2 regions of the Mesobacillus thioparans genome follow, and region 2 is predicted to be linked to the other one. Evidence: predicted binding sites of a transcription regulator. Region 2 holds the regulator's gene; the other holds the start of a gene.
The links. Region 2 encodes LexA, which represses DNA repair genes until DNA is damaged. Its sites were predicted from a motif close to CGAACATATGTTCG; they were not measured.
Positions count from the first base shown of each region.

Region 1 (7,859 bases), on a different contig from region 2:
GGAAGAGATTTTTTCATTTAGACTAAGCGTTGCTCGTGCTTTTTTCTTTTTCCTCGATTTGTTCTTTCATCCGCAGTCTGTCGCGTTCCAATATCGGCTTGAGGTATCGGCCGGTATAGGATTCCTCCACTTCGGCGATTTTTTCCGGGGTGCCGGTAGCGATGATAGTGCCGCCGCGGTCTCCGCCTTCCGGTCCGAGGTCGACGATATAGTCGGCGGCTTTGATGACGTCTAAGTTATGTTCGATGACCAGCACGGTGTCACCATTTTCGACGAGACGCTGCAGGACGACAAGCAGGCGGGAAATATCATCGACGTGCAGACCGGTTGTCGGTTCATCCAGGATATAAAGCGAACGTCCAGTTGAGCGTCGGTGCAGCTCGGATGCCAGCTTGACGCGCTGCGCTTCCCCGCCGGAAAGGGTTGTCGCCGGTTGGCCGAGTTTGATATAGCCAAGGCCGACATCGTAAATTGTCTGCAGTTTGCGGGCGATCTTCGGTATGTTGGCGAAGAATTCGACACCTGCTTCAACTGTCATATCAAGGATATCAGAGATATTTTTCCCTTTGTACTTCACTTCCAATGTTTCGCGGTTGTAGCGCTTGCCATGGCAGACCTCGCATGGGACGTAGACGTCAGGCAGGAAGTGCATCTCAATCTTGATGATGCCGTCGCCGCGGCAGGCTTCACAGCGTCCGCCTTTGACGTTGAAGCTGAAACGGCCTTTTTTATAACCGCGCACTTTCGCTTCATTCGTCGAAGCAAACACATCACGGATATCATCGAACACACCTGTGTACGTTGCCGGATTCGATCTTGGCGTACGCCCGATTGGCGACTGGTCAATATCGATGACCTTGTCGAGATGGTCGACACCTTTGATTTCCCTGAACTCGCCTGGCTTGCTTTTAGCTCTGTGCAGCTTCATCGCCAGCGATTTGTGCAGGATTTCATTGATCAGCGTACTTTTACCAGAACCGGATACACCGGTAACGGCCATAAAGGTGCCAAGCGGGAACTTCACATTAACATTTTTCAGGTTGTTTTCCTTCGCGCCCTTGATTTCGATATAGCGGCCGTCTGGTTTGCGGCGCTCGATAGGCAGCGGAATAAATTTTTTGCCTGACAGATACTGGCCTGTCAGCGAGTTTGGATCCTCCATGACCTCTGCCGGCGTGCCTTGGGAGATGATTTCTCCACCATGGACACCTGCGCCAGGGCCAATATCGATCAAGTGGTCGGCCGCAAGCATCGTATCTTCATCATGCTCGACGACGATCAAGGTATTGCCGATGTCACGCATATTTTTCAGCGTATCGATCAGCCTGTCATTGTCTCGCTGGTGCAAACCGATCGAAGGTTCATCCAGAATGTATAGTACTCCGGTAAGGCGCGAGCCAATCTGGGTTGCCAGCCGGATCCGCTGGGCTTCCCCACCGGATAGTGTTCCGGCAGCACGGCTCAGCGTCAGATAATCCAACCCGACATTTATCAGGAAGCCGAGGCGCTCCGTGATTTCACGGAAAATCATGTTCGCAATCTTCATTTCTTTTTCAGAAAGTTCAAGTCCCTCGAAAAATTGGTGTGCTTCCTCAACCGACAACGCCGTCACTTCACCGATATGGCGGCCGTCAACTAGTACAGCAAGGGTTTCACGCTTCAGCCTGTAGCCTTTGCATGTCGGGCAGGCGTGCTCGCCCATATATTTCTCCATCTGTTCGCGGATATAATCAGAGCCGGTTTCCTTATAACGGCGTTCCACATTCTTCAATACGCCCTCGAACACAATATAATTTTCCCGGACCTGTCCCCAGTCATTTTCGTAACGGAAATAAATTCGGTCCTTCTCGGAACCATACAGAATCTTTTCCATCTCGTTGTCAGGCAGATCTTTCACCGGTACGGACATATCAATTCCATAGTGATTGCAGACTGCCTCAAGCAGCTGCGGATAGTATTGAGAGCTCGTCGGTTCCCATGGGGCGATAGCGTGCTGTTTTAATGAAAGCTCCTTATTCGGGATGACAAGGTCGACATCCACCTCAAGCTTTGCGCCGAGTCCGTCACATTCCGGGCAGGCACCGAACGGACTATTGAATGAGAACATCCGGGGCTCAAGCTCGCCGATGGAAAAGCCGCAAATCGGGCAGGCATGGTTCTCGCTGAACATCAATTCTTCCTCGCCCATCACGTCAATCAGGACATTCCCCTCACCAAGCTTGAGCGCCGATTCAAGGGAATCCGCCAAACGGGCTGCAATCCCTTCCTTGATGACAATCCGGTCGATGACAACTTCAATCGAATGCTTCTTGTTCTTTTCCAGCTCGATTTCGTCACCCAGGTCGAGCATTTCCCCATCAACACGGACACGGACATAGCCCTGCTTTTTCACATCCTCGAGGACTTTGGCATGAGTGCCCTTACGGCCGGACACGAGCGGAGCCATGATTTGCAGCTTCGTTCTCTCCGGATATTCCAGTACGCGGTCGACCATCTGTTCAATCGTCTGCGAGGTGATCTCTATATTGTGCACCGGGCAGGTTGGTCTTCCCACCCTTGCGAATAACAGTCGTAAGTAATCATAAATCTCCGTCACCGTTCCCACAGTGGAACGCGGGTTCCGGCTTGTTGTTTTCTGGTCGATAGAAATCGCCGGGGACAACCCTTCGATTGAATCGACATCCGGCTTGTCCATTTGGCCGAGGAACTGGCGCGCGTATGCAGATAATGATTCAACATAACGGCGCTGTCCTTCAGCGTAAATCGTATCGAACGCCAGCGAGGACTTTCCTGAACCGGAAAGTCCTGTCAGCACAACAAGCTTGTCTCTCGGAATGGTGACATCTATATTTTTCAAATTATGGGCCCTGGCGCCTTTGACAATCAGTTTATCCATAGCCATGTTATCGTCATCCTTCCGCTTTTAACTCAAGAATGAGGTCACGCAGCTCGGCTGCCCGTTCGAAGTTGAGTGCCTTCGCTGCTTCCTTCATTTCCTCTTCCATATTTATAATCACTTGTTCGCGATCTTTCTTCGTCAATTTCTTCAGGCCTTCTGCCGGGCTGTAATCTTCCTGATCCTCGGCAGCAATCGTCGCACGGATCACGTCGCGGATACTCTTCTGAATCGTTTGCGGTGTGATGCCATGCTTTTTATTATATTCTTCCTGGATTTCTCGGCGGCGCTCCGTTTCACTGATCGCTTTTGTCATTGAATCGGTCATTTTGTCTGCATACATGATGACATGGCCATTTGAATTCCTCGCCGCACGTCCAATCGTCTGGATCAACGATCTTTCTGAACGGAGGAAGCCTTCCTTATCGGCATCGAGAATCGTCACAAGTGAAACCTCTGGGATATCCAATCCTTCCCGCAAAAGGTTGATTCCGATCAGGACATCATATTTACCAAGCCGCAGTTCGCGGATGATTTCAATCCGTTCAAGCGTCTTGACCTCTGAGTGCAGGTACTGGACCTTGATGCCAATTTCTTTTAGGTAATCGGTCAGATCCTCGGACATTTTCTTCGTCAAAGTTGTCACCAGTACGCGCTCATTTCGTTTTGTCCGCTCCTGGATTTCACCGATCAGGTCATCGATCTGGCCTTCAATCGGCCTTACCTCGATGGTCGGATCAAGCAATCCAGTCGGTCGGATGATTTGCTGGACCATCTCCGGCGTATGCTCAAGTTCGTACGGGCCTGGAGTTGCCGATACAAACACAGCCTGTTTGACATGTGTCTCAAATTCCGCAAAAGTCAGCGGACGGTTGTCCATCGCAGATGGCAGACGGAAACCATGATCAACCAGCACCTGCTTTCGCGCCTGGTCACCATTAAACATTCCCCGTATTTGCGGCAATGTAACATGCGACTCATCGACAACAATCAAAAAGTCATCAGGGAAGTAATCGAGCAAAGTATACGGAGTCGCACCAGCTGGCCTCAGCGTCAGGTGACGCGAATAGTTTTCGATGCCGGAACAGAAGCCCATCTCGCGCATCATCTCAAGGTCATACCTTGTACGCTGTTCAAGCCTTTGTGCCTCAAGCAATTTCTCATCGGCACGAAGCACTTCTAGTCGCTCTTCCAATTCTTTTTCAATATTCTCGATCGCGATCTTCATCTTTTCTTCACGGGTTACGAAGTGGGATGCCGGGAAAATCGCAACATGGTCACGTTCCCCGATAATCTCGCCGGTCAGCGCATCGACCTCACGGATCCGGTCGATCTCATCGCCGAAAAACTCGATCCTCATGCAATGCTCATCACGCGAAGCCGGAAAAATCTCGACAACATCGCCGCGGACACGGAAAGTCCCGCGCTTGAAGTCAATGTCATTCCGTTCATACTGGATATCAACCAGCTTGTGGAGCAGCTTGTTCCTTTCAATTTCCATGCCGGTCCTTAAAGACACGACCATGTCACGGTATTCATCCGGATTACCGAGACCATAGATGCAGGATACACTCGCAATGATGATGACATCCTTGCGCTCGAATAACGAAGAAGTAGCCGAGTGGCGCAGCTTGTCGATCTCATCATTGATGCTTGCATCTTTTTCAATGAAAGTATCCGTCTGAGGCACATAGGCCTCCGGCTGGTAGTAATCATAGTAACTGACGAAATACTCCACCGCATTGTCCGGGAAAAATTCCTTGAACTCGCTGTAGAGCTGCCCAGCCAATGTCTTGTTGTGGGCAATGACAAGCGTCGGCTTGTTCACTTCCTTAATGACATTTGAAATCGTGAACGTCTTCCCTGTTCCTGTCGCACCAAGTAGCGTCTGATGCTTCTTGTTATCGCGAATGCCTTTCACCAGCTCTGTTATTGCCGCAGGCTGGTCTCCCTGCGGGGAATATTTCGAGACTAATTCAAATTGGTCCTTCACAGAAAAGCCTCCTGTAATTTAATTTCTGTCAGGTTCATTTCCTTACGAAATAAGAACCTTCATATATATAAGCCTTACATGGTTGTCAAAAAAGTCATATCCTCATTCTACCACAAAGCAGGTAAAACAAACCAACAAAAAGCGAACAAACATTCGAATTGTTATTCTTCTTTTAATAGACACTGTTGAGCAATGTCGAATGATTGTTAATCAAACGTTTGATTTAACATTGCTTGGTGCTGTTACAATAAGAAAAACCTGCCGAACAGGATTCGACAGGCTTGCTTTTCACATTTTTCTGCTATTTCTTGTTCCGACTCCTCATCTGATTGGCCAGAAAGAAGCCGAACGTCAATGAGAACGCATCGACGACGATCAGCAGGAAGGAATCTGTATACCCTTTATAAACAGAAGCCGCAATCAACGCGACCGTCAACACAAGCGCAAGAACATGGTTATAGGCAACCCGGGTAAAGAACACGACCATTAAACCAGGCAGGAGCAGTGCGGACAAATATTTCAGCACCAATGGAAAAACACCTCATTCAGAGAGAATTTCGAACTTTATCTATGTAAAAAATATAGCTTTTTTAGCGGCAGGTTACAAGAATTTACTTTACAAAAGAAAAAGCATGCAGCAGCATGCTTTAAAGATTATGGATTCACTTCAGTCAAAACCTTGGCTGCCCAGTCACTCGCTTCTCCATAAAGCCTGAAGAGCTCTTCCTTGTCCATCATGGTCGGGTTGAAAGCAAGATCAAGATTTTCAAGGAAGGCATGCTCAATATCAATTAAAAATTGAAGCATGACGTATTCATCATTCTTTTCCCCTGATAAAGCATCCTTCAGCTCATTGCTCAGCGGCAGGTCTTCAAGCAACTCCTCCATTGGGTGGTGCAGCAGGGAATCCATCAGGGAAAATATACCGAGAAGAAAATATTTGGAGGCCAACACTTCTCTGCCTATCTTCCTGCCAATCAGTTCCCCCAGCTTTCCGCGTTTCAGGGACAATTCGATGATTTCCCTTTCCTTTGAATTGCCGGTACCTGTGTCTGCTCCCCTGATGGCAAGTACATAGATCCATTTTTTTATTTCATTAAGCCCCAAAAGGATAATGGCCTGTTTGATTGAGGAAACCTCGTTCCGCGGCCGGAAAACTGGATTATTGATCAGCCGCAACAGTTTGTATGAGAGCGAAATATCCTTTTCAATGATATCTTTTATTTTTTCCAGGTCTGGTTCTGGGCTCTCAGTTTCTTTCAGGATCTGAAAATAAGAATGATAGTAGGATGGGATATCATAACTGTTCAGGATAACCGGCTTGCTAAAGTAAAAGCCCTGGAATAATACAAACCCATCTTCCTTTGCTTCAAGATATTCTTCGATTGTTTCGACCTTTTCGGCAAGAAACTGGATGTCCCTTCCCTTTAAAAAGCGGATCATTTCCTGCCTGTCCGTTCGGCTGGTCGTCCTGAAATCTATTTTGATAATATCAATAAAGTCCAATAATTGAACCATCAGTTCGTTCCACTGGGAAACAAAAAAATCATCCAGCGCAATCGTGTACCCATGTGATTTCAATTCCTGGCAAATTTTCAGGATTTCATCATTCAATTCTACGGTTTCAAGAATTTCCACCACAATGGACAATGGATTGAAATAAGAAGGAACACCAAGTTTTAATAGTTTATCAGTAAAATTAATGAAGCAAGGTTTGCCATTCGATAAATCTTTGACACCGATATTCAAGAAGCTATTCACAATAACGTCCGTTGTAGCCTGGTCCCCATCTGTATGCTGATAAGTATTGACTGCGCTGCTCCTGTAAAGCAATTCATACGCAACAGTCTTCTCATTCAAATCAAATATAGGCTGCCTGGCAACATAAATATCCATAAAAGGTTCCTCCCGGGGACTAAGAAAGACAGTTCTGTAAATATTAAACAATATTATTGTAGGAAAAATATACTATTAATTTACAGGTTTTACAAGAGAGAAAATGAATAATTCCCGGGCTATTCAGTAAGGCGTTTGATTTTTTTACGGATCGACTCTCTTGTCCTGCCGAGCATATTTGCAATTTCTGCCAGCGTTTTCCCGCAGCAGTGCCATTCAAGGACCAGTTTTTCTTCTTGCTTCGTCCATGCTTTATAATTCGTGACTTGCTTTGCGATTTTACGCTCTTCTGCCACCCACTCCGGTTCAGGAGGGAGTTCATCAAGCTCAAGTTTGGAAAAGTCAATTTTATGGCGGTTGCTTTTAGCCCACGCCCAAAAATCATCAATGTTGATGAAGGTAAATTTCTTCTTATTGCGGGTAATCCGCTGTTGCGAATCCAACTCATGATTCAGGATCCATTGCATGACGGAATTTCGGTCAATCTTGAGGATTCTGGCGAGTTCCCCTGCCGTGATCATTCCTGTGTAGGATTTGGTGTGGGAAAGGCCCAATCTGGTGATCTTCACTTCAAGGGCTGTCATACTGCGATTAAGTCTTCTGGCAATCGTAGATAATGAGTGGCTGCCAAGCTGTTCTTTGATTAGCTGTATATCTTCAGGTGCGTATTTCATCTTAGATTTCAACCATCCTTCAATCTAAAATTACTGTTATTTTATTTTTCACTTGGCTAATTAAAACACATTTATAACCCAAGAAGAATACCTATATAGGTAAAAATTCAACTTTCCCAACATCTAATAACACAGGGTATTTCTTCCATTAATGAAGATTAATATTTCCGATACATTCCAAATGAATCAGGATAGGTATAGTTAAAACCAAATTTTTCATACAGCCTGTTTGCCGGTGCATCGGCAATCAAGCTGACATAAGAACCGTCATATGTATGTTGTTCAAGATAATCGTTAAGCTCCTCCATCACCCGTTTTCCCAGCCCCTTACCCTGATAGGCCGGCTTGACGGCGATATCGACTACTTGAAAGAACGCCCCGCCATCACCAACGACCCTCC
Region 1 covers NZ_CBCSFH010000006.1:258,683-266,541, forward strand. Annotated here, with positions in the region: gene uvrA (excinuclease ABC subunit UvrA) at 23-2,902, opposite strand; gene uvrB (excinuclease ABC subunit UvrB) at 2,910-4,889, opposite strand; gene ACNAZ4_RS12655 (CsbA family protein) at 5,191-5,418, opposite strand; gene ACNAZ4_RS12660 (EAL and HDOD domain-containing protein) at 5,544-6,785, opposite strand; gene ACNAZ4_RS12665 (helix-turn-helix transcriptional regulator) at 6,905-7,471, opposite strand; gene ACNAZ4_RS12670 (GNAT family N-acetyltransferase) at 7,618-7,859, opposite strand, start outside.
Region 1: the regulator LexA is predicted to act here: its motif matches at 5,032-5,045, upstream of uvrB (excinuclease ABC subunit UvrB).

Region 2 (7,859 bases):
TTCTTGAATGGTGAAATCCTGATAGTAGTAAAGGAGCAATACATTCCGATAATCACCGTTCTTGAGTGACTGGATGCCTTGACTGATCTCGAGTTGAATTTCATCTTCAAGAACAGTTTCCATAACTCCACGTTGATCCTTTAGCGTTTCCATTTCAATTACCGTTTCTTTCAGTCTTGCATTCTTTCTTATGTTATCGATCGAACGATGGGAGACTAGTTTGTAAAACCAGGTGGTAAAATACATGATTTCCTTTCCGGCTATAATATTTCGATATGCTTCTAGCATTGCATTTTGGACGACTTCTTCTGCTTCTTCCTTTGACCGGACAATACTGTAACTTGTTTTATATGCTTTTTCAATCAGGGGATTCAATAACTCAGCGAAAGCAGATTCATCTCCAATCCTGATTCGCTGCATCAATTCTGACTGTTCCAAAAGCAGCACCTCCTTGTTTGTTTCTATTCTTTAGGCGATAACAATTCCTTTCTGGTTGCACAGAAACGAAAAATTTTATAATAGTTATGCTCTTGCGATCAAGCGTATTGATCGATATTAAGCCAAATTGATTTTAACATAAATCCTCACTAATAATTTCCAAATCAAAAAGAGCACGCAACCATTAATGGTTACGTGCTCTTTATCACGATAATTTTAGTTTTGTTCAATCAATGCTTTAACACGTGCAACTACATTGTTGACAGAGAATCCGTACTCTTCCATGATTTTTTCTCCTGGAGCAGAGGCACCAAAAGTATCGATCGCAAGTACTTCTCCCTCGTCACCAACATAACGGTGCCAGCCTAATGAAGATCCCATTTCGATTCCAAGGCGCTTCTTGACAGACTTTGGAATGACACTTTCTTTGTATTCCTTTGATTGCTGCTCGAAGCGATCCCATGCAGGCATGCTGACAACAGCAACATCTATTCCTTCTGAAGCAAGAGCTTCTTGTGCTTTTACAGCCAGACCAACTTCTGAACCTGCTGCAAGAAGAAGTGCATCTGCAGTTTCTTTTCCAGCTGGAGAAATGACATAAGCACCTTTTGATACGCCTTCGTATGCATTCTTGTCCGTATTCTTGATTGTCGGCAAGTTTTGGCGAGTCAGCACTAGAGCTGTAGGATTCTTAGTCGATTCAATTGCCAGCTTCCATGCTGCTGCTGTTTCGTTGCCATCTGCAGGACGAATTACAGACAGGTTTGGCATGGCGCGTAGTCCAGCAAGCTGTTCAACTGGTTCGTGGGTTGGACCATCTTCTCCTACGGCGATGCTGTCATGTGTGAACACATAGGTTACAGGCAAGCCCATTAACGCAGCAAGTCTGATTGCCGGCTTCAGGTAATCAGAGAATACGAAGAATGTTCCGCCAAACACCTTCAAGCCGCCGTGGAGTGCCATACCGTTCATAGCTGCTCCCATTGCGAATTCACGTACGCCGAACCAGATGTTGCGGCCTTCGAATGAACCTGGGAAGAAGTCACCTGTTCCCTTGATCATCGTTTTGTTTGATCCAGCAAGGTCAGCAGATCCTCCGATCAAGTAAGGAAGGTTTTTCGCAATGCCGTTAAGTGCTTCACCAGAAGATGCACGGCTAGCAAGGCTCTTGCCTTCTTCGTATACAGGAATGTCTTTATCCCATCCTTCTACTAACTCACCCTTCATGGCTTTTTCAAGCTGGGCACCTAGTTCTGGATACTCACTCTTATATTGAGTGAATTGTTCATTCCATGCTTGTTCTGTTTGTTCACCTTTTTCAGCGATTTGCTGTTTAAAGTGATCATAAACTTCACTTGGTACATGGAAGTCCTCTTCAAAAGTCCACTTGTAAGCTTCCTTAGTCAGCTTCAATTCATCTGCGCCAAGCGGAGCTCCGTGAACATCTGATTTACCAGATAGGTTCGGTGATCCATATCCAATGACGGTCTTAACTTCAATCATGGTCGGACGGTCTGAATCAGTTTTCGCTTCCTCGATCGCTCTTGCGATTTCTTCCAGGTTGTTGCCATCTTCAACGCGGATATATTGCCATCCATACGCCTTGAAACGTCCTTCAATGCTTTCGGAGAATGACTTATTAAGGTCGCCATCAAGTGATATATCATTTGAATCGTAAAGGACAATCATCTTGCCCAATTTCAGGTGAGCTGCAAGGGAAGCTGCTTCAGCTGAAACACCTTCCATTAGATCGCCATCACCGCAAATGGTATATGTATAGTGATCAACGATAGTATAGTTATCTTTGTTATAGGCAGAAGCAAGGTGACGTTCAGCCATTGCCATACCTACTGCCATGGCAATTCCCTGGCCAAGCGGTCCAGTTGTTGCATCTACACCGGCAGTGTGTCCAAACTCAGGGTGTCCTGGTGTCTTGCTTCCCCACTGACGGAATTGCTTAATATCTTCCATGGATAAATCATAACCTGCCAGGTGCAGTAAGCTGTAAAGCAGCATAGAACCATGGCCGGCAGACAAGACAAAACGGTCTCGGTTGAACCATTCAGGATTCTTAGGGTTGATGTTCATGTATCGCGTCCATAATGTGTAAGCCATCGGTGCAGCCCCCATCGGCATGCCTGGGTGGCCTGAATTCGCTTTTTCAATCGCATCAATCGATAACGTACGAATGGAATCAATTGAAAGCATATCAATTTCTTTAAACATTAAATACATCCTTTCTATAGGTACTGGCTACATCCTTAATATTATAGCGAGAGAAATTATTATACAACAAATTATGCCTGAAGGAGACAGAAAAGGCCGTATTGTTATTTATTTTGACACATACTAGCTGTAGTTATGTAATTGATCAGTCCTGAAGAAGACAGAAGACAGTTTGCGACTTATAAGCTAAGGGACATTATTATCTATAACATTGCTGATTTTCCACTTCAGCCATCGCATAAAACATCCGATTTCAATTGTGCTCTCTCCAATGCTGCCAAAATAAAAATGGAATACATTCTCTCATGTATTCCAATCTGAATATATTAATGAAGTTTATTCTTCATTTTTTCTTCTTTTAATTTTTCAGGTGTTACATCATTGCCCTCTGGATCGACAATGGTAACTCCCTTGAGCGTATTAAGCATAGAAGAACGGAATGATTGGAGATATTCTGCGCGAAGCTTCGTCTGTTCCTTTGCTTCTTCTTCAGTCAGCTTCGATGTTTTTGCTTTCCTCGCCAGCTCATTGATTCTAGCAATTTTATCACTTGATAGCATTGTAAATCTCCTTTGTAAAAAAGTACGTCAAATGATATCTTACTAAATTTTTTTGAGTTTTACAAGAAAGGAGCCTCATTCCTCATTTGTCTCGATATACTCAAGATATCTTCGATTGACTGTCGCCTTGGAAACATTGTAGCCGAATCCTTTAAGAGTCGCGGCAATTTCAGCAAAAGTAAGTCCATTATTCCGCAGCCTGACAATTTCCGCAATCGGCATGTCTTTTCTATCCCTGCCGGAATGTTCACCCTGGTTTTTGAGATTGCGCTGAGGCTTGTAACCATGGTCGACCGCACGTTTCATTCCGCGTTTGATTTTTATGTTATGGATCTTCCTCTGATACTCTTCCACCATGCTGACAATCTGGAGTACCATGGAATCCGATTCAGATAGTTGAAGTTCCCCACTGTGGGAGATGCTGTATAACTTAACGTTCTCCTTGAGAATGCAGTGAAGGATCGCAACCTTTGCATTTCCTCTTCCAAGCCTGGTCTCATCCTGAATCAATACGGCATTGACCGACTTGTCCTTGATCAACTCCAGAAGTTCGAGGATCCCGTCCCTTTCAAGGTCATACCCACTGGCTTGTTCCTTAATGATACTCATCACTTCGAATCCACAGTCTTCTGCAAGACGGAGTAATTCTTCCTCCTGCCTGGCAAGCGATGTTTCCTGTGTTTCCTTCGTAGTACTTACCCGGCAATAAATAATCGCTTTCATGCTGTCACCTTATTCTATGTACAAATTATCTTTCTGCTCCGGCAATCTGAGTAGGTTCCACATATTCATCTCTTACCGGGATGACAAGTTCATCTCCTGGAAAGACCCGTTCGCCTACGATCCCATTTTCTTTTTCTACCCAGCTCACGAATTCATTTTTTGACAAATGATGTTCACTGGCATATGTCTCAGCGATCTCCCACAGTGATTGTCCTTCTTCTATAGTAACAGTTATGTATGCTTCCTCGTTATTTAAATGTGCTTTTGCCACGAGTGAAAAAATCACGCTGACAGCAAGAAGGATCAAGGCGTAAGAATAGTTATCCCATATTTTTTTCATGTCCGACACTCCTTAACGAATATATGTTCGCTTATTTGATTTTATTATAATACGAACATTTGTTTCGTGTCAACTTGAAATTCGAACTTATGTTTGTATCTGTGGGATAGACATGGTATAATTAGGACAAGAAAATATACGAGGTGCGTGAAAATGACAAAGTTATCAAAGCGGCAACAAGATATATTTGAATTCATTAAAGGTGAAGTCAAGAAAAAAGGATATCCGCCATCCGTACGCGAAATCGGTGAAGCAGTTGGACTGGCATCAAGTTCTACTGTACACGGCCACCTTGCAAGGCTCGAAAGCAAAGGGCTGATCCGACGGGACCCTACAAAACCGCGCGCAATTGAAATTCTGGAAATTGAAGATGAAACCCGTATCCCTAAATATAATGTTATCAACGTGCCTGTTGTCGGTAAAGTTACAGCCGGTATGCCAATAACGGCAATCGAGAATGTAGAAGAATACTTCCCTCTACCAGACCGTCTGGTTCCTCATGATGAGCAGGTTTTCATGCTGGAAATCATGGGTGACAGTATGATTGAAGCTGGGATCCTTGATGGGGACTACGTAATCGTCAAGCAGCAAAAGACAGCCAATAATGGAGATATCGTAGTAGCAATGACAGAGGATGACGAAGCTACTGTCAAACGTTTCTTCAAGGAGAAGGACTATTTCAGGCTCCAGCCGGAAAATTCCTCAATGGAACCGATCATCCTTCGTAATGTATCGATTCTTGGTAAAGTCATCGGTGTCTACCGTCATATGCACTAAAAAGCAAGCGGGCTCCGCTTGCTTTTTTTCGTTCTATTAAACTTTCATTCTTTAAATGATTCTATGAGAAGAGCACATTCGCCATCAAAAATAGATACAAGCCCGGACAACTTGTCCCTTTTCCGAATAAGATATCGTGTAAGCAAACATTTCTTTTTGGAAAGGAGTTGAGTCTCGAATGGGAAACAACCGGAATAACAACGACGTCGCAGGAGTTTTCTTTCCTAACCGCAACAATAACCAGGTAAGGGCGACTGTTGATTTTGATGACCTCTGCCGTGCTGTCCGTCGATGCATCATCAATGATTTGGTTGCTGGTGCACAAGATGAGAATGATCGCGGCCGCGATCATAGAAAATGCGGATGCAGAAACTAATTTTTCTCAAAAAATCCCGAAAGGCTTAGACCTTTCGGGATTTTTTTATCTTAATGGATTTCTTTTACAGGTAGCACTCCTGTTATTTCTTTCATGAATTCTGCTTTTTGTGCGCCGGTAATCCACAAGTGCACGACACCTTGATCCTGGCTGCTTCTGATCAGCCGGCCTATACCCTGTCTTAATCGAAGCAGCATGTATGGAACGTCAACTTCTGCTGCAGGGTTGGCCGCATGCTTCCGTTTTGCCTGGAAGACCGGGTCATGAGGCGGGAATGGCAATGAAGCGATAATAACCTGTTTCAAAGATTCACCTGGAACATCAAGACCTTCCCATAGACTGTATGAGCAAAGTACAGAGCTGGTGACATTCTGGAAGTCTTTTACGGTTTCACTGATTTCGCGGTCGCCTTCAAACAGGATGGCAAAATTCCATTCCTGTTGATCGGACCATATTCTGAACCTTTCCATTTCCTGCATGGAAGAAAACAAAACCAGGGAACTTCCATTGGAAGTTCGCAAATCCGTACCTATCTGCTCCCACTTTTGATTTTCGTCATCCCTGATATGTGCTCTAATTTCCATTTGCTCTTCATAATCAAATGGTGAAGCTACCGTGAAAGAAGAATATTTTTCAATCCCAAGACTCCTGGCTATATAGTTGAAGTCCCCTGCCTGGGATAGAGTTGCTGATGAGAACACAAAAGGGATATTTTGTGCAAAAACTTCTTTTTTCAAGATGTCCTCTACCAGGCGAGGCATGATCACGAGTGAAGATTGGACTTCATTCTCTTCAAGCCAGAAAATCCCTTCATCATTCTTCAGGAAAATCGATAGACCATACGCGAAAAACTCGAGGTATTCTTCCATGATTTTCAAGTGGTATTCATCAATCAGGAACATTTCTGCGTCAAATACCAGCTGGTCCATTAATTCGCTGACCTTCTTTTCCAAAGTTTCAGCTGTTTTCCTGATCGCAGGATGCTTAGCAACTTCTTTCCGATTCGAACCCTCAACAGCAGTCGAGTTCTCAACCAGCAGGTCGAACCATGAATCATGCAGCTCTATAATATCCTCGATTAGATAAAGAGATTCCTCCCGGACATCCTGGTGCATATAACCTGTTAACACAGTCGTCAGAGTTTGCGAATTAAATCTGTAAGTCAGTCCTTTTTGTGCTGCGAATTCAAGCAAATGGCCTTCATCGAATATGACGGTACTTGCTTCTGGCAGCAATGGCATCTGGCCCTCTCTTTTGCGTGATTCTTTTGTCCAGACATGTTCCATGTAAAAATCATGCGAGCAAATAATCAAGTCTCCGGCATGTCGATAGTAATCACGATTCAATGTTTGTCCACAGCGATGGCGCCAGCTGCACGTCGAACATTGCTGGAGCGGATCCCAGGCCATCTGGGACCATTTTTCATTCGTGACCCATGGATATTCCTTCCGGTCACCATAACGGCTGAACGAATTCATTGAAATGCCTTCATCAAAAATAAAGTCAGGCAGCTGGTCATGGACATCAAGAACTTCCATGTCGTCAGAAGTGTTGGAAAGCTCATCAAGCTTCTTGACACATACATATTGCTCCCTTGCTTTTGCAAGCCTGACGTCCACCTTGAGTCCTAATGCCTGTTCGAGTTTCTCGATATCTCCGCCCTCTTTTACGAGCTGTTCAATCAGCGTTTCATCTGAGCAGGATACAATCGCAGGCTTCCCCATATAACGAGCATAGAGAATCGCGTAAATCAGGTATACGAAGGTCTTTCCTGTACCTACACCAGCTTCCGCAAACACAATTCCTTTGTTCTTAAAGGCCTGTTCCACCTGGAAAGCCATATAAATCTGTTCGTCGCGCAACTCATAGCCCTTTTCAGGCAAAATATCATAAAAAACATCACCAATGTAATCTCCTAATAAATCAAAGAATGTATCATTTTTAGTGATGGTAAATGGAAGGTTTTTTGTCATTCAGGTTCTCCTTGAAAATTGATTCTGGCTAAAAGCCAGCTTTAATCATAACAGAAAAAAGTGCTGTACGTGAAAGAATTCATTCTGGTAAAAATTCTAATTACTCTTTTGGAATTTTCTGCTATTATTATTTCAGACTGTATAGAAAGGAGTCGTCATATGAAATCTAAAAATTTTATGTACATGACCATATTCGTTCTCGCAGCATTGATCTTACTCAATCTTTATCAGTATAAAAGAATCTCTGACCTAGAAATACAGGCAGGATCTGATTTCCAGCGGAAAGTAAGGGACTCTATATTTCTACTGGAGAACGATGCTGTTCCGGCCACATGGATAAAGATCTTGAATGAAGAAGATGGCGAATTCACATTTGCCGTTCATCTCGGGGAACTGTCTAATCAGGGCAGACAGTACCATATGATGAATGGAAAGATCTCAACGTT
Region 2 covers NZ_CBCSFH010000001.1:73,084-80,942, forward strand. Annotated here, with positions in the region: gene ACNAZ4_RS00460 (RNA polymerase sigma factor) at 1-438, opposite strand, end outside; gene tkt (transketolase) at 655-2,664, opposite strand; gene ACNAZ4_RS00470 (DUF896 domain-containing protein) at 2,991-3,224, opposite strand; gene ACNAZ4_RS00475 (YneB family resolvase-like protein) at 3,300-3,947, opposite strand; gene yneA (cell division suppressor protein YneA) at 3,973-4,287, opposite strand; gene lexA (transcriptional repressor LexA) at 4,441-5,064, shown strand; gene ACNAZ4_RS00490 (hypothetical protein) at 5,243-5,440, shown strand; gene ACNAZ4_RS00495 (ATP-dependent DNA helicase) at 5,491-7,413, opposite strand; gene ACNAZ4_RS00500 (hypothetical protein) at 7,573-7,859, shown strand, end outside.